4 regions of the Microbispora cellulosiformans genome follow, and region 1 is predicted to be linked to each of the others. Evidence: riboswitches for the same ligand, from Rfam matches in the RefSeq annotation. Region 1 holds a riboswitch; each other region holds the start of a gene.

Region 1 (4,183 bases):
GGAGTGCGCCGGCGCCTTCCTCGCCGCTCCCATCGCGAACCTCGGCTACCGCGGCATCGAGAAGGCCGGCAGGCTGGTGCCCGGATGGCTGCTCCGCGCCGCCGAGCCGCGGCGGGACCTGCCGCAGGCCGCTCTCCTCATGGAGCGGGGCGGCACCGGCGGCGGCCTGTTCCGCGCCCTCTACCGCGACTTCCTCGACGAGTGCGCCTCGCTGATCGACGACGGCCGCCTCCGCACCGGCCACCGGCTGTACGCCGAGGCCGCCGGCCTGTGGACGGAGGTGGCCACCTTGATCGAGAAGGCGGGGGAGAGCGGTGACGCGGGACACCTGGAGCAGGCCGGCGTCATCCTCCACGATCTCTCGCGCGTGGAGAAGGACGCCATGGAGGTGCTGCGTCAGCTGTAGGGGGTCAGTTTCTGCGCTGGAGGAGGAGCGTGACGAACCCCAGGACACCCCGATAACCGCGCAACCACATGTCGCGGTGCTCCAGAGCCGCCGTGCGGGCGTCGGCGGCGTCCGGGCCGGGATGCTCGTTGGCCCAGCGCAGCAGCGTGCCCGTCCAGGACCACTCGTACTCGTCCCATTCGGCCAGGTCGCTGGTGTACGCATAGACCACGTCGAAACCGGCTGACTCGGCGGCGGCGACGGTGCCGGGCAGGTCGAGGAACTCCGACTTCGTGGCGCCCAGGCGGGTGAGCGCCTCCTCGGTCGGCTCGCGCTCCCAGAACCCCTCGCCCACCAGCGCCAGCCCGTTCGGCCGCAGATAGCGGCGGACGTGCTCGACGGTCGGGCCGAGCCCGCCGAAGGCGTGCGTGGCCCCGACGCAGAGCACCAGGTCGTACTGCTCGGCGACCGGGAAGTCGGCGGCCGGGCGCTCGTGGAAGCGGATGCGCTCCCAGACGCCCTGGACCTCGGCCGCGTGCTCCGCCGCCTTGAGCCCGTGCGCGTCGATGTCGACGCCGTCGGCGGTCGCGTCCTGGTAGAGCGCCAGCGCGCGCAGCGTCCAGGCGCCCTCGCCGCAGCCGAGATCGAGGATCCTCGCCCCCTCGGCCAGCCGTGCCCGGCGCAGCAGCCGGGTCACGTTGGCGCCGGAGACCGGCGCGGCGATGGGGTGGTCCCGATGAGCGAGATGGCTGATCAGCTGGCGATCCATGGCCCAATACTTCCGCATCCCCGGATGCTTTCGGCAAGCCGAATTCGCCCCGGCGGGCGGCGTGTCGCCGCCGCGGCCGGCCTCCGGCGGAGACGCCGGCACAGGGGACCGGACATCTCCGCCGAGGACGTGCCATGACGCCTGCGTCACACGCCGGGGCGTACGGCGGCGACGAAGTTGCTCCTCCAGTAGCCCTTGAGGCGGTCGACCCTGACCACCGCGCCGGAGTGGGGAGCGTTGATCACCTTCTTGTTCCCTATGTACATGCCCACGTGGCCGCCGCCGCTGGTGAAGATGAGGTCACCCGGCTTGAGACGCGCCAGGGAGACCCTCTTCTTGACGGCGCTGAGGATGGACCACGTCGTACGCGGGATCTTGACGCCGGCCTTGCGCCAGGCGAACTGGACCAGCCCGGAGCAGTCGAACGCCCGCGGGCCCGTGGCGCCCCAGACGTAGGGATCGCCGAGGTGCTTTCTCGCCACCTTGATGGCCTGCTCGGCCTTCTCCTGCTGGAGAGCGGCTTTGGTGAGCTTCGTGTCCACGGAGGCCTCCGCGGGGGTGGCGGCGGCCTGTCCGGCGTACGGGGTGAACGCCGTGACGGGAGGCTCGGGCGGGATGGCCGTCGAGTCCGGGGGCGGGGCTGTCACGGTCCCCGTGACGGCGCCGGCGGGGAGTGCGCCGAAGCCTCCCAGGGAGACGGTGAGCGCTGCGCTACTCAGCGTGACGCAGGCAGCGCGAAGCAGGGTGGTGGGGTTGGCGGACAGGGGATCTCTCCTAGAGTCTTCCGCTTGCGCCTACCGGGTTAGCTGACGGATTCGGGCAGGGAAGTCGCCCTACGGCGCTGGGCGCGCCGATTCACCCCAGACCTTCGGGTCGAAGGTCGATTGGTTCCCCGGTTCCGGGCCTCCTTGCTGGCCCGGATTCGGCATCACCGGCGCCCAGGGGGGGCGGGAGAGCACATGGCGACGGTGACAGTGGATGCGCTTTCCGAACACGGCCTGGCCGGGTTCGTTGGGCAAGGAAACTACCAAGACACGCCATATTGGCGCAAAGGGTGCAAATCGGATTATGATCGCATAAAGGGATCATAAGGCGAGAATCCGCAGGTCAGGAGGCGTTGCAAAGTCGGCGAACGTGACGCGCGTCACACTCGTCCAAGCGAGGCCGGGGGGCCGCGCCAGACGGGGACCTGCGCGGCGAGCCCACGAAGCGGGCGCGCCGGAGCCACCCGAAAGGCGGAGACCCGCGCGGCGGGACCTGTGAGGCGGACACGCCGTGGGGCGGAGAACCCCACGGCGGCGGACGCGCCGCGGGGGGACGGAACCGGCCGCCGGTGACGTCAGCGGGTCACGGCGTGCGCCAGAACGTGCCGTTGGCCGAGGGGTCGTCGGGGTCGCCCTGCGGGACGCTGAAGCCCGCGCCCCACATCGTCGCCGTTCCCGGCCTGCGGGCGACGGAGAACACGACGGCGTCGGTGCCGGACTTCCGGACGAGCCGGGCCTGCCGCCACGTCGAGCCCGTGACCTGCCACAGGGTCGGGTTCCAGCTGCCCTGCAGGACCCAGACGCCGCCCCTGCCGTCGGGCTCCACCTCGGTGTACGGCTGGGCGTTGGCGGTGCCCATGGAGACGGTCCACGACCTGCCGTTCCAGTGCATCACCAGGGTGCGGCCGAAGTTCACGTCGTCGCCCTGCTCGTCGGCGCCTTCCCAGCTCACCCCGCCGACGACCCACACGTTCTTCGAGCCCACGACCGCGATGTCCTGGATGGTCACGACGGCGTCCCGCGCGGGAACGGCGGGAGCCGGCGCCGGGACCAGGGACCAGGACCTCCCGTTCCATCGCATGATCGAGGGCTGGTTGCCCTTGACGCCCGCCGCCCAGGCCACGCCGGCCTTGTACGCGTCGACGGCGGAGGCGCGGCCCGGCAGCCGGACGCTCCTCCAGGACGACCCGGTCCAGTGCCTCGCCGTGGCGGACGACGCGGCGACCGCCCAGATGTCCTTCGCGCCCGTCGCGTCGGCGTCCGTCGCCGAGAAGCCGCCGCCCAGCGAGCGCGTGGTCCACGCGCGGCCGTTCCAGCGTGCCGCCCTGCCCTCGCCGAAGACCCACACGTTCGTGCCGGAGGTGGCCGTCACCGCCCGCAGTTCGTACGGCGGGCTGTTCGGGACGACCCGCCAGGATCGGCCGTCGAACCGCTCGACCAGCCCCCGCTGTCGGCCGTTCACGACCCGGTGCCCGGCCGCCCACACCGATCCGTCGCCCAGGACCGTCACGTCGTTGAGCACGTCATCTCCGGGCAGCGTGTTCACCTTGGCCGGCTTCCACGCAGGCACGGGCGCCTCCGCCTGGTAGCCCTGGTGGGCCGCACCGGACGCGGCCGCGGGCGGCACGCTCGCCAGGCCGAGAACCATCACCCCTGCGAAGACTGCGGTACGCATGACGCTCCCCTCCGTTCGCCCATATGACGTCCAATCGAGGACATTCGTTCACCGAACGGCCACAGGGCTTCTCAGGAGTCCCTGCGCTTCCTTTCCGTCCACGCCTCGTACGTGCTGTCTCCGGGGAGCACCCAGACCGTCGTGTCGGGCCTAGCGATCTTCCGTAGCGGTGTCGCCCTGCCGGTCGCCGCCGAGACCCGGTAGATCGTCACCCCGGCCCGGGTCCTGGACCGGACGATCAGGTGGTCCGCCCGGTCGAAGGCGAGGTCGTCGACGTACTGCCCGCGCGGCAGCCGTACGGTCACCGTGCGGCTCGTGCGGCCGGTACGCAGGTTGAGCAGGCGCACCTGGCGATAGTTCGGCCATCTGCCGACCAGCGCCGCCACCGTGACGTGGTCGTTCGCCAGCGCCGTCGCGGACAGCCGCGTCTTGCGGCTCACCCGCGCACGCAGGGTCCGGTCGAACACCGTGAGCCGATCCTCCTGGGCCAGGAGCAGCCGCCCGCCGTCCGGGCTGAATCCCAGGAAGCTCCACGTGTCCGTGCGTCCGGGAGGCGGCAGCACCTTGCCCTTCCGCAGGTCGGCGAAGAT
Region 2 (4,183 bases), on a different contig from region 1:
GTCGGACGCCGGGTTCCCCACCGCCGTGGTGCAGCGGTCGGACGACGCGATCTCCGTACGGACCGGGCAGATCACCGCCGACGACGTCGTCCGCGTCGAGGAGGCCCTGGACCGGAGCGTCGGGGACGTCACCAAGCAGCGCGACGAGCTCGTCGGGCCGAGCCTGGGCGCGGAGCTGCGCCGCAACGCGCTCATCGCGCTCGGCGTCGCGCTCGCGGCCCAGCTCGCCTACCTGGCGTTCCGCTTCCGATGGACGTTCGGCGCCGCCGCCGTGGCGGCGCTGTTCGTGGACGCGGCCGTCGTCGTCGGCGCGTTCGCCTGGATGGGCAAGCCGATCGACGGCGTCTTCCTGGCCGCGATGCTGACGATCATCGGATACTCGGTCAACGACAAGGTCGTGCTCTTCGACCGGGTCCGAGAGCTGTGGCCGGTGTCGCGGGGGACGCCCTTCGGGCGGGTGGTGAACACGGCGATCCTGCAGACCGTGCCGCGTACGGTCAACACGGGGCTCGGCGCGTTGTTCATCCTGGCGGCGCTGGCGGTGTTCGGCGGCGACTCGCTGCGCGACTTCGCGATCGCCCTGTTGATCGGCATCGTCGTGGGCACGCTGTCGTCGTCGTTCGTGGCGGGGCCGGCGGCGATCGAGCTGGAGCGGCGCGCCGGTCAGCCGCCGCCCGCGCCCGCCGCACCCCGTCGCCGCCCCGTGGCGCGCGACGGATCCGGCGCGGTGGTCTGAATCTGAAGTGGTCCGAATCTGAAGTGGTCTGAGCGGGGCTTTCCCGGGGCGGGCGGCGCTCGCCCCGGGAACGGGCCTCAGGGACGGCCGAGTGCGCGCAGCTCGACCGGGCTCAGCGAGGAGACGTTCTGGTCGATCGGTGAGTCGGTGTACTGGTGGATCGCCCAGCTCGTCCAGTCGGCCGGCGGGCTGATGTCGCCCGGGTCCCGGCTGTAGTGGGCCACCCACAGCGGATAGTCACCCAGGCCCTGGCCGTACTTGTCGGCGAAGTTCCAGCCGCTGTAGAACATCGGCCTGACACCGGTCTTGGCGGTCACGTACTCCAGCCACTTCCTGGCCCAGGCGTTGACGCGTTCCACCGACTGGCCGTCGGCGGTCTCCAGGTCGAGCACGAGGATGTCGCCCCGCTTGCCCGGCTGCGCGTTCACCACGCGGAGGAAGTGGTCGGCCTCGGCGATCGGGTCGTTGGAGGGATGGCCGTAGTGGTAGACGCCGCGGACGATCCCCTTCTTGTCCAGCTCGCGCCAGTGCCGGGGGAAGGACGAGTCGACCCAGTCCAGGCCCTCGGTGGCCTTGATGAAGCCGAACTGCGCCCGGCTGTTGATCCAGTCGTGGTCGGCCTCGTAGCCGGAGACGTCCTGGCCGTACGTGTGCGGGTTCGCGTAGGCGGGAGCGGGCGCCGCCGCGGTGGCGGCGAGCGTGGCGGCGGTGAGGGTGGCCGTGCCGGCCGAGACCGCGAGTGCCGCCGCGGCGAGGGCGGCGCGCAGGCGGCGGCCGGAAGGCCGCATGGCGGGAGAGAACCTGAGGGTGGGCATGACGCGGGTGGAGCTCCTTGCTTCCATGCCGCCTACCGGGTTAGCTGACGGGTTCGGGCAGGAAGTGCCCTACGAGCGCATCTGGGGGCCTGCGCAGCGATTCACCCCGAAAAGTGGGTCCCCGGCTCCGCGGAACGCGGACTCGGCGGCCGCGCGCCCTGGTGAGCGCACGGTCCGGGCAACGACACGGCAACGGAGGCGACGCGGAGGTCACCGGCATCCATGCCGTGGCACCTAAAGGTACATACGGCGCAACAATGGTGTAAACCTGACAAAACATGTTTTTACCTGGGCAGACTCGTCGTACAGACCGCCCGCTGGACGGGATCCCGTGCGAAGCGGCGCCGAGGGGGTTTGTAAGTTCGTGACCTGAGCGCTGAGTCACCGGACCAGAGCCGCACCAGCACCGCACCAGAGGCACCGGACCGCACGCGAAAGGTGAACCCATGACCGCAGCTTCCGCCGGCCCCGGCCTCGGCGACCCCGGCTCCGGCGACGTGCCGCCGCCGTCGCCCGCGGAGTTCCGGCGCGCGCTCGGCATGTTCGCGACCGGCGTGACCGTGGTCACGGGCCTGGACGACGGAGAGCCGGTGGGGTTCGCCTGCCAGTCGTTCGCGTCGGTGTCTCTCGAACCACCGCTCGTCCTCTTCTGCGCCGACCACAAGGGCCGCGCCTGGCCGCGGATCAGGACGTCCGGCCGCTTCTGCGTCAACGTCCTCGGCGAGGAGCAGGTAGACGTGTGCGCGAGGTTCGGATCGAGCAACGGCGACAAGTTCGCCGGGCTCGCCTGGGACCTGTCCCGCTGGGGCACGCCCGCCCTGCGGGACGTGCTGCTGCGCGTCCACGGCGAGGTGCGGGAGGTGCACGTGGCCGGAGACCACGACGTGGTGATCGGCCTGGTCCGCGAACTCGAACCCGTCCATCCGGAGCAGCGGCCGATGCTGTTCTTCCGCGGCAGGTTCGGCGTCTACCACGACGACCCCGCCACGGCGCTCGGCCCCAACCTCTGGGGCTGGGGCGACCACTGGGGGTGACGCGGCGGCGCGGGAGCGACGCGGGGGGCAAGGCGGTGACCTGCGGGTGACTTGATAGCCTGCCTGCTCCGCGAGATCGGCGGACAGGCGGCGAATCGGGGGCCTGATGCGGGAAGGGCGGGTGCGGCTCGGCGCAGCGCTGGACACGGCCGGGATCCTGTTCGCCGCGATCTTCTTCTGCCTGTCCCTCACGCCGTCGCTGCTGCCCCGCTCGTGGCCGCTGCAGGGGATCATCGCGGGGGTGCTGACCGCGACCGGATACCTGGCCGGCGTGACCGCCGGCGCCCTGACCCGCCGGAGCGCCGCCCCGGTCGCCCGCCGGTGTCCCGAGGCCCGGCGCGAGAGGTGGCGCGAGGGATGGCGCCGTACGGGACGGCGGCGGGTGCGCCGCCTGGTCGCGACGTTCGGCTGCGGGCTGGGCGCCGCGTCGCTGGTCCTCGGCGTACGCGCCCAGCGGGCCATCTACCCGCTGATGGGGCTGCGCCCGCCGGAACGGCTCGGCTACCTCGGCGTGCCGTTCGTCGCGGCGGCGGTGTTCCTGCTCCTGCTGGCCGCCGCCCGGGCGCTGCGCGTCGCGGCCCGGGCGCTCGGAGGCGTGCTCGGCCGATGGATCCCCGCCACGGCGGCGCGGCTGGCCGCGGGGCTCGGCGTGGGCGTGCTGGCCGTCCTGCTCACCGACGGGATCCTCAGCGAGGCGCTGCTCAGAGGGGCCGACAACAGCTTCGCGGCGATCAACAGCGAGACCGCCCCCGGCACCTCGCCGCCCCGGTCCGCCACCGTCTCTGGCGGCCCCTCCTCCCTCGTCTCCTTCGCGTCGCTCGGCCTGGAGGGCCGGGCGTTCGTCGCCGGCGCCCCCGCCGTCGGGGAGCTGAGCGGTTTCACCGGGCGGCCCGCGCTCCCGCCGGTCCGGGTCTACGCGGGGCTCGACTCGGCCGCGACCGCCCGCGAGCGGGCCGCCCTCGCCGTACGGGAACTGGACCGGACCGGCGCGTTCCGCCGCGCGGTGCTGTGCGTGATCACGACGACGGGCACGGGCTGGGTGGACCCCCAGGCGGCCGCCGCCCTGGAGTTCATGTACGGAGGAGACACCGCGCTGGTCTCGATTCAGTACTCCTACCTGCCGAGCTGGCTGTCGTTCCTGGTGGACCGCGAGCGCGTCACGGCGGCGGGGCGTGAGCTGTTCGGCCAGGTGTACGCCCGGTGGACGCGGCTGCCCGCCGGTCACCGGCCCCGGCTGCTGGTGTTCGGGGAGAGCCTGGGGGCGTTCGGCGCGGAGTCGGCCTTCCGCGACGACCGCGACCTGCGCGTGCGCACCGGCGGCGCGCTGTTCGTCGGGCCGCCCGACAGCAGCCCGCTGTGGCGGCGGTTCGTGGACGACCGCGACCCGGGCAGCCGGGAGGTGCTGCCCGTCTACCGGGACGGCGAGACCGTGCGCTTCGCCAACGGGCCCGCCGACCTGGCCGCGCCCGCCTCCGCCTGGGCCGGGTCGCGGGTGGTCTACCTCCAGCACCCCTCGGATCCGATCGTGTGGTGGACCCCGCGGCTGGTCCTCGGCCGCCCGGACTGGCTGGAGGAACGGCGCGGCGACGACGTGCTGC
Region 3 (4,183 bases), on a different contig from region 1:
AACTTGATCTGGGCCTCGCGCAGGTCGGTGCTCGCCGAGGCCGACGGCGTGGCCCCGGCCGTGGTCCTGGCCGTGGACGCGGCGGCGATTCCGTCGCCGTCGGAGGCGCCGCCCTCGGCGTCACCACAGGCTGCCGCCGTCGCGAGGGTCGTCGCGAGAGCCGTGGCGAGGGCCAGGCGCAGCCCCGTCCGTACGGGTCGCGGGCGCAGGGGTCGTGAGCGTGTCGGTCGCAGGCGCATGGTCGTTCCTCCTCCCCCGGGGCCTTCGCCCGGGACGGGGCCCAACTCCAGCGCAGCCGGTGCTAATCACGGATAAGGAGGAGCCGCGGGTGATCCGGGAGGCTTCGCTTATCCGGGCCTAACACCGCGTGCGCCACTGTCGGTGCCGAGCGGGAGGCGAGGATGCGGGTGCTGGTGGTCGAGGACGAGGAACAACTGGCCGACGCCGTCGCCCGCGGGCTGCGGCTGCACGCGATCGCGGTCGACGTGGCCTACGACGGCCGGGAGGCGCTGGAGCTGGCCTCCTACGTCGGCTACGACGTGGTGGTGCTCGACCGCGACCTGCCCGACGTCCACGGGGACGAGGTGTGCCGGGAGCTGGTCACGGCGAGCGGCGCGAGCCGGATCCTCATGCTGACCGCGGCGGGGCGGGTGCGGGACCGGGTCGGCGGCCTGGCCCTGGGCGCCGACGACTACCTGGTCAAGCCGTTCGTGTTCGCCGAGCTGGTGGCGCGGGTGCGGGCGCTGGCCCGGCGCACCCCCCGGGCCGCGCCGCCGGTGCTGGAGCGCGCCGGGATCCGGCTCGACCCGGCCCGCCGTACGGTGGCCCGGGACGGGCGGCAGGTGGCGCTGGGCCGCCGCGAGTTCGACGTGCTGCACGAGCTGATGCGCGCCGGCGGCGGCCTGGTCAGCTCGGCGCGGCTGCGCGCGAGCGTGTGGGACGAGCACGCCGGCGCCGGCACGGGCGTGCTGCGCGTCACCATCACCTCGCTGCGCAGGAAACTGGGCGACCCCCCGGTGATCGAGAACGTCCCGGGCCGGGGGTACCGCCTGTGACCCGCCGCCTGCTGGTGTGGCGCAGGCTGGGGCTGCGGACGCGGCTCACCCTGCTGTACGGCGGGCTGTTCTTCGTCGCGGGCTCGGTGCTGCTGTGGTTCACCCACCTGCTGACCGCGCGGGCGCTCAACCAGCGGTTCGTCGTGGCGGTGGACAAGGTGAGCCACGGCGGGCGCCCTGCCCCCGCGGTGTCCGGCGCCGCCCTGCCCGCCGACAGCCTGCCGGGCGGCGCGCTCGGCGCCGACGTGATCGCGCGGCGCGTGCGCACCGACGTCGAGCAGGGCGCCGCCGACGTGCTGAACGACGTGCTCCGGTCGTCGCTGATCGTGATGATCCTCGTCGGGGTGGTCGCGGTGGTGCTGGGCTACCTGGTGGCCGACCGCGCGCTGCGCCCGCTCGACCGGGTGACCGAGACCGCGCAGCGGCTGTCGGAGAGCACCCTGCACGAGCGGATCGCCCTGCGCGGCCCGCAGGACGAGATCAAGCGGCTCGCCGACACCTTCGACGCGATGCTCGACCGGCTGCACCGGGTCTTCGACGCCCAGCGCCGTTTCATCGCCAACGCCTCCCACGAACTGCGCACCCCGCTGGCGGTGAACCGCACGGTGCTGGAGGTGTCGCTGGAGGAGCCCGCCGCGTCGGAGGACCTCAAGGCGCTGGCCCGGGCGCTGCTGGGCGCCACCGCCCGGTACGAGCGGCTGATCGACGGGCTGCTCATGCTGGCGCAGTCGGAGCAGGAGATCACCACCCGCAGGCCGGTGGACCTGCGGCAGGTCGTCCGTACGGCGATGGAGCAGATCGGCCCGCAGCCGCGCCGAGGGAAGGTCACGGTGCACGAGGACCTGCGCCCGGCCGTCGCGCACGGCGATCCGCTCTTCCTGGAACGCTGCCTGGTCAACCTGCTGGAGAACGCCGTCAAGTACAACGTTCGGGACGGGGAGGTCTGGGTCCGGCTGCGCGAGGACGACGCCGGGGCGTGCCTGACGGTGGAGAACACCGGGCCGCCGGTGCCGCCGTACGAGGTCGGCGACCTGTTCGAGCCGTTCCGGCGGCACGGCGGCGACCGGATCCGGTCGGCCCGCGGCGCCGGGCTCGGCCTGTCCATCGTCCGCGCCATCGCGGTCGCGCACGGCGGTACGGCCGACGCCCGTGCCCGGCCGGAGGGCGGCCTGACGGTGACCGTACGTCTGCCCAGGTGAGCGAGGTGCGTTCGCTCTGGGCGAACAAAGGTGTGAGCAGAGGAGAAGAAGGGGAACGCGGCATCCCCGGCGGGGCGGGCGAACCCGCCCTTTGCGCTCGCCCGTCCGGCATCGCGCCAGGTAAAACCCGAGTTGTCATCACTTGACCGGTTTGGGCTTGTCTATTACTTTTTGAGCAACTCAGGGCCCACTTGCTCATCTCAGTGGTCAAGAAAGCCCACCTCACACCGACGCGGCCGGCCGATCTCGGCCTGCCGCCCGGCCGCCTAATCCGCGTAAGCGGAGCCGGGGACCCAACCTCTTCCTGGGGTGAATCGGCATACCTGCCGTAGGGCGACTTCCAGCCCGAACCCGTCAGCTAACCCGGTCGGCGGCATGGAAGCAAAGGGAGTCCGCCCATCATGCACGCCCTCTCGACCTGTCTGCGCACGGCCCTCGCCGGCGGAGTCCTCGCCTCGGCCGTGGCGATCGCCTCTCCCGCCGCGCAGGCGGCGGACAACCCGGCCTCCGGCAAGGGCCCGGCCGCAGCGGCCGCGGCCGCGCCGTCCCTGACCGAGATCGCCGCCCGGCTGCCCAAGGTCGGCCCCCAGGACGTCATCAAGCTGGCCGCGAGCCAGGTCGGCATCAGCGAGAACTCCGCCGGCGGCGGGACCAAGTTCCAGGAGTGGTACATGACCAGCCCGCGCGCCCGCGAGACCCTCGCGCGCGACGGCGGGGCGCTGGAGGAATACGAGAACGCCCCCTGGTGCGACATGTTCGTCTCCTGGGTGGGCCAGCAGCTCGGCATCCAGCCGGTGATGGGTTCCGACGCCTACACCGTGGAGCACGCCCGCTGGTTCGCCGACCACGGCCGCTGGGGCCGTACGCCCAAGCCCGGGGCCGTGGTGTTCTTCAGCTGGAGCGGCAGCAACAAGATCGGCGACATCCAGCACGTCGGCTTCGTCGTCAGGGACAACGGCGACGGCACCATCCGCACCGTCGAGGGCAACACCGGCAACGGCGCCGTCGAGGCCCGCACCCGCCCCGCCTGGCAGGTCGCCGGGTACGGCTACCCGGTCTACCCCGCCGAGCTCGCCTCCTGACGACCCCCGGGCCGGGGATCGCGAACCATGGTTCCCGACCCCCGGCCCGGGTGCTCATCGATCAGCCGATTCCCACCACGTCAGATTGGCGGCCGCCCGGGCCGCCGGCTCGATGATCTCCCACGCCTCGGCGATGAGCCCGTCGTCGAGCCGCCAGATGTCGACGACCGCGATCCCCGGCCCGGCGCCGGGGAGCCGGCGCCGCGAGTGCATCACGACGTGATCACCATCGGCCAGCACATGCAGGATCTCGACCCGCATGCCCGCGAGCGGGACGAGCGCGGCGCGTACGGCGGCGAGCCATTCCGTCTTGGTCTTCGAGGTCGAATCCGGCCGGTGATGGGTGAAGTCGTCGCTCAGCAACGGCGCGAGCGCGTCGACGTCGCCCGTCGCGACCAGTGCCGTCAGCGCCCGCTGGACGATGCTCTTGTTGTCGGTGGTCGTGTTCCGCGTAGTCACGGGACGCAGTGTCTCCGCCGCCCGCGACGGTGTCGATGAACTCCCATTTCATGGCGCGGAGCGCCACGATGAGTAGCATCGGCGGTCATGCGCACGGTCGGGGAACTGTTACGGGAATGGCGGCATCGCCGGCGGCTCAGCCAGCTCGATCTCGCGATCGCCGCCGACGTCTCGGCCCGTCACGTCAGCCTGGTGGAGACCGGCAGGTCCAACCCGAGCGCCGACATGGTCCTCCGGCTCGCCGACCAGCTCGACGTGCCGTTGCGTGAGCGCAACGTGCTGTTGCTCGCCGCCGGCTTCGCGCCCCGCTACGCCGAGCGGCCGCTCGACGGGGACGCGCTGCCGGCGGCCTGGGACGCGATCGCACGGGTGCTGCGCGCGCACGAGC
Region 4 (4,183 bases), on a different contig from region 1:
TGCGGGCCTTCGACTTGCGTGCGCGTCTGCCCATCGCGGCCGCCTTCCCTGGAGTACGGCTTTCGCCCACTGTCCTCCCGCGGGCGGGCGGCGGCAAGTACCCGCACCCCAACTCAACACTCCTGAACGTAAGCCTGGCATGATTTGGTGGAATCTGTTGACGGGAGTGGTGGATGCTGGCCCAGCAACGGCAGCAGGCGATCCTGGAGAGGGTGCGCAGGTCCGGCGGGGTGCGGGTCGCGCAACTCGTGCGTGAGCTCGGGGTGTCGGACATGACGATCCGCCGCGACCTTGAGGTCCTGGCGGAGCGCGGCCTGATCGTCAAGGTGCACGGCGGGGCCACCGCCACCGGCACCGGCTCCACCGAGGAGCCGGGCTTCGCGGCCAAGTCGATGCGGCAGCAGGCCGAGAAGGAGGCCGTCGCCCGCCGCGCGGCCCCGCTCGTGCCGCCGGGAAGCTCCGTCGCGCTCTCGGCCGGGACGACGACCTGGACGCTGGCCCACCACCTGGTGGACGTGCCCGAGCTGACCGTGATCACCAACTCCGTCCAGGTGGCCGACGTCTTCCACCGGGCGGGACGCCCCGACCAGACCGTGGTGCTCGTGGGCGGCGTGCGGACGCCGTCCGACGCGCTGGTCGGCCCGGTCGCGGTCGCGGCCGTCCGCTCCCTGAACGTCGACACCCTCATGCTCGGCGTGCACGGGATGAGCGTCCGGGCCGGTTTCACCACCCCCAACCTGCTGGAGGCGGAGACCGACCGCGCCCTGATCGCGGCCGCCCAGCGGCTCGTCGTCCTGGCCGACCACACCAAGTGGGGGACGATCGGCATCAGCACGATCGCGGCGCTCGGCGAGGCCGACGTGGTCGTGAGCGACGCGGGCCTGCCCGAGGAGGCCCGCGCCGTGCTGTCGGAGCAGGCCGGCGAGCTTCTCCTCGCCGATCCGTCCGGTGAGGCGTCCCTGGAGACCGCCTCCCTGTGACAGACACTCCCCGACGGCACACCCGCAGTGATGCCGCGAAAGAGCACTGTGAAGCTGGAGATCCACCGTGAAGCGCACCATCGCCCATCTGGCCGACGGCCGGGAGCTGATCTACTTCGACCGCCGCGACGACGCCGACCACGCCGCCGCCGACCCGCGGGATCTGCCCGCGCGCCCTCTCGCGTCCGAGTTGCGGCACGACCCGCTCATGGACGAGTGGGTGGCCGTCGCCCGGCACCGCCAGACCCGCACCCACCTGCCGTCCGCCCAGGAGTGCCCGCTCTGCCCCGGGCATCCCGGCTCGGAGATCCCCTCGCCGTACGAGGTGGCGGTGTTCGAGAACCGCTTCCCGTCGTTCAGCTTCAACACCGGCGCGTACGAGCAGGTGGGCGGGCTGAGCGAGGTGCGGCCGGGGATCGGGCGCTGCGAGGTCGTCTGCTTCACCTCCGACCACGACGCCTCCTTCAGCTCGCTCGGCGACGAGCGGGCCGTGCTGGTCGTCGAGGCGTGGGCCGACCGCACGGCCGAACTGTCCGCGCTGCCCGGCGTGGAGCAAGTCTTCTGCTTCGAGAACCGCGGCGCCGAGATCGGCATCACGCTGCCGCACCCGCATGGGCAGATCTACGCCTATCCGTACGTCACGCCGCGTACCCGGCAGATGCTGGACACCGCCGCCCGGCACCGCGGCGGCAACCTGTTCGCGGACGTCCTCGCGGCCGAGCGGAGGGGGCCCCGCGTGGTCGCCGCCAACGAGCACTGGACGGCCTTCGTCCCGGCCGCCGCCCGGTATCCGTTCGAGGTGCACCTCTACCCGCACCGCCGGGTGCCGGACATCCCGGCGCTGTCGCAGGAGGAGCGGGCCGCCTTCGCGCCGCTGTACATCGACGTGCTGCGCCGCCTCGACGGGCTGTTCGGCGTCGTCATGCCGTACGTCGCGGCCTGGCACCAGGCGCCGGTCACCTACCGGCGGGATCTGGCCTACCTCCACCTCCAGCTCTTCACGATCCGGCGGACGGCGGACAAGCTGAAGTATCTCGCCGGATCGGAGTCGGCGATGGGCGCCTTCGTCAACGACGTGCTCCCGGAGGAGGCGGCCCGCATGCTGCGTGAGGTGGTAACGGACTGATCTCCGTACGGTTGCGACTTGGGGTGGCAGTCGCCTTTTCTTTACCACTAGTATCCCTGGCACCACCGGTCACAGCCGGTGCCGCCTAATCCCGGGCGCCTCGCCCGGGAGCCGGGGACCCGTTCACGCCTCTGGGGTAAAGGCACGTCGCTGCCCGGGCTCCTCCAGCCCGCACCCGTCAGCTAACCCGGTCGGCAGATGGAGAGGAGTGGGCTCTGCCCCGCGCGTTCCCCCTGGCCGCAGGCGTGCTCACCGCCGCGGCCCTCGTCCTCGGCACTGCCGCCGGGGGCACCGCCGCCCCCAAGCCGACGGAGAAGCAGCTCAAGAAGCAACTCGCCGGCCTGCAGAAGAAGGTCGACCGGCTCATCGCCGACTACAACGCCAAGCGGGTCGCGCTCGCCAAGGCACGCGACGACGAGGCGGCGGCGCGCGCCCGCGTGAGCAGGGCGGAGGCCGACTACACGGCGACCCTCGACGAGGTCCGGGAGTTCGTCAGGCTGCGGTACCAGACCGACAGCGTGCGCGTCCTGCCCAACCTGACCGTCTCCGCGGTGGCCTACCAGCTCAAGGAGGAACAGGCCGCGAGGCTCGCGCGCGTGGACGAGGTCCGCGCCGAACGGCAGAAGGCCGCCGAGGCGGCGAAGGCGCTCACCGCGTCGCTGAAGTCGCAGGCCGCGGAGGTCGCCGGCCAGCGCCGGGAGGCCGAGAAGCTCATCGACGACATCCAGGACAAGATCGACCGCCTGGTCCCGATCGCCCCGGGCCGGAGGGCGAGCGGCTCGTGGGCGCCCGAGCTGCCGGCCGGAGCCGACAACATCACGCCCCGGATGCGGCTGATGCGGTCCGAGGTGGAAAGCCACTTCGATCTGGGCTTCCCGGTCGGCTGTTACCGGGCCGAGAACAGCGGCGAGCACCCCCTCGGCCGCGCCTGCGACTTCATGATGAGCTCGGGCGGCTCCATGCCCTCGGCGCAGATGCAGGCGCTCGGCGACAGCCTGGCCGCCTGGGCCATCAAGAACGGCCCGAAGCTCGGCGTGATGTACGTGATCTGGCGGCAACGCATCTACAACCTCGGTCATCCCGGCTGGCGCCCGATGTCCGACCGCGGCGGCGTCACCGCCAACCACTACGACCACGTCCACATCTCGATGTACTAGCGAACCGCGCCGGCGCTTCGATGGCGGCCGCCGGGTGCGGGACTACCGCGCGCGGGACTGCTGCCCGGTGTGCGTGCGCAGGGCGTCCGCGAACCACGTGAACACCGGTGCGAGGCTTGGCGGGGCGGGCCATCCGTTGATGACGGCCAGCAGGTGCCAATAGCGTTCCGCGCGGGGATCGCCGCCGATCTCCAGGCGCGTCAGCAGCCAGCGGCGCAAGCCGGCGTCGTCGGCTCGGCCGAAGGTCTGCGCGTACCGGGCGGTGAGGGCGTCGACGACGGGTGCGGCCTCGGCCGAACCCGGGGCTATACCGGCATCGAGCACGCGGCCGACGCTCTCGCGGACGGTTTCGGTGAGATCGTGGTGGAGGCCGGTGCGGTCGCCCTGCGCCCGCTGGGCCGCCTGGTACTCCGCCATGCGGCGGACGGCGGCGCGGAAGTCGGGATCCTGGGTGAGCTCGGCGAGTTCCACCCAGGCGTCGACCTGTTCGGGTTCGGGGTCGTCCGGCAGTTCGGGCATGGTCGAGCGCATCATGGCGACGAACTCGGCGTTGGCGTCGAGCCCGCCGAAGGTGTCGTCGATGAAGCCGGTGATCAGGCGCCGGCGTTCGTCGTCGGAGAGCTTGGCGAGTTTGTGCATGAGGTCCATCTCCTCGGGGGTGGAGCCCCGCTTGGCTACCGCGCGCAGTACGGCGCGCCGCAGCCGGAGGGTGCGGATCTGCACCTCCAGTGCGTCGGCGTGCGCGGCCGCGACCTCGGGCACCGAGACCTCCCGCTCCAGCACCTGCCGGATGACAGCGAGGTCGAGCCCCAGATCACGCAGGGTGCGCACCAGGTCCAGACGCGCGAGCGCGCCGATGTCGTAAAGCCGGTAGCCGCCCGGGCTGCGGTCTGCCGGCGGCACGATTCCGGTGTCGGAGT

What was found. A riboswitch is a leader RNA that binds a small molecule or an ion and turns the genes downstream of it on or off. The one in region 1 is predicted to bind cyclic di-AMP.
Region 2: linked by a shared signal. The riboswitch ahead of F5972_RS16650 (glycoside hydrolase family 25 protein) and the one ahead of F5972_RS23595 (C40 family peptidase) in region 1 are both predicted to bind cyclic di-AMP.
Region 3: linked by a shared signal. The riboswitch ahead of F5972_RS14910 (CHAP domain-containing protein) and the one ahead of F5972_RS23595 (C40 family peptidase) in region 1 are both predicted to bind cyclic di-AMP.
Region 4: linked by a shared signal. The riboswitch ahead of F5972_RS19910 (coiled-coil domain-containing protein) and the one ahead of F5972_RS23595 (C40 family peptidase) in region 1 are both predicted to bind cyclic di-AMP.

The regions. Positions count from the first base shown of each region.
Region 1 covers NZ_VYTZ01000008.1:215,638-219,820, forward strand. The annotation lists gene F5972_RS23585 (BtrH N-terminal domain-containing protein) at 1-406, shown strand, start outside; gene F5972_RS23590 (SAM-dependent methyltransferase) at 411-1,154, opposite strand; gene F5972_RS23595 (C40 family peptidase) at 1,301-1,801, opposite strand; cyclic di-AMP (ydaO/yuaA leader) riboswitch at 1,931-2,092, opposite strand; gene F5972_RS23600 (hypothetical protein) at 2,502-3,593, opposite strand; gene F5972_RS23605 (TolB-like translocation protein) at 3,665-4,183, opposite strand, start outside.
Region 2 covers NZ_VYTZ01000005.1:517,503-521,685, forward strand. The annotation lists gene secD (protein translocase subunit SecD) at 1-736, shown strand, start outside; gene F5972_RS16650 (glycoside hydrolase family 25 protein) at 814-1,551, opposite strand; cyclic di-AMP (ydaO/yuaA leader) riboswitch at 1,566-1,709, opposite strand; gene F5972_RS16655 (flavin reductase family protein) at 1,998-2,585, shown strand; gene F5972_RS16660 (alpha/beta hydrolase) at 2,707-4,183, shown strand, end outside.
Region 3 covers NZ_VYTZ01000005.1:149,530-153,712, forward strand. The annotation lists gene F5972_RS14895 (hypothetical protein) at 1-239, opposite strand, end outside; gene F5972_RS14900 (response regulator transcription factor) at 402-1,055, shown strand; gene F5972_RS14905 (sensor histidine kinase) at 1,052-2,254, shown strand; cyclic di-AMP (ydaO/yuaA leader) riboswitch at 2,508-2,642, shown strand; gene F5972_RS14910 (CHAP domain-containing protein) at 2,656-3,336, shown strand; gene F5972_RS14915 (nuclear transport factor 2 family protein) at 3,391-3,795, opposite strand; gene F5972_RS14920 (helix-turn-helix domain-containing protein) at 3,883-4,183, shown strand, end outside.
Region 4 covers NZ_VYTZ01000007.1:20,524-24,706, forward strand. The annotation lists gene F5972_RS19900 (DeoR/GlpR family DNA-binding transcription regulator) at 174-980, shown strand; gene galT (galactose-1-phosphate uridylyltransferase) at 1,048-2,106, shown strand; cyclic di-AMP (ydaO/yuaA leader) riboswitch at 2,179-2,317, shown strand; gene F5972_RS19910 (coiled-coil domain-containing protein) at 2,352-3,263, shown strand; gene F5972_RS19915 (MerR family transcriptional regulator) at 3,306-4,183, opposite strand, start outside.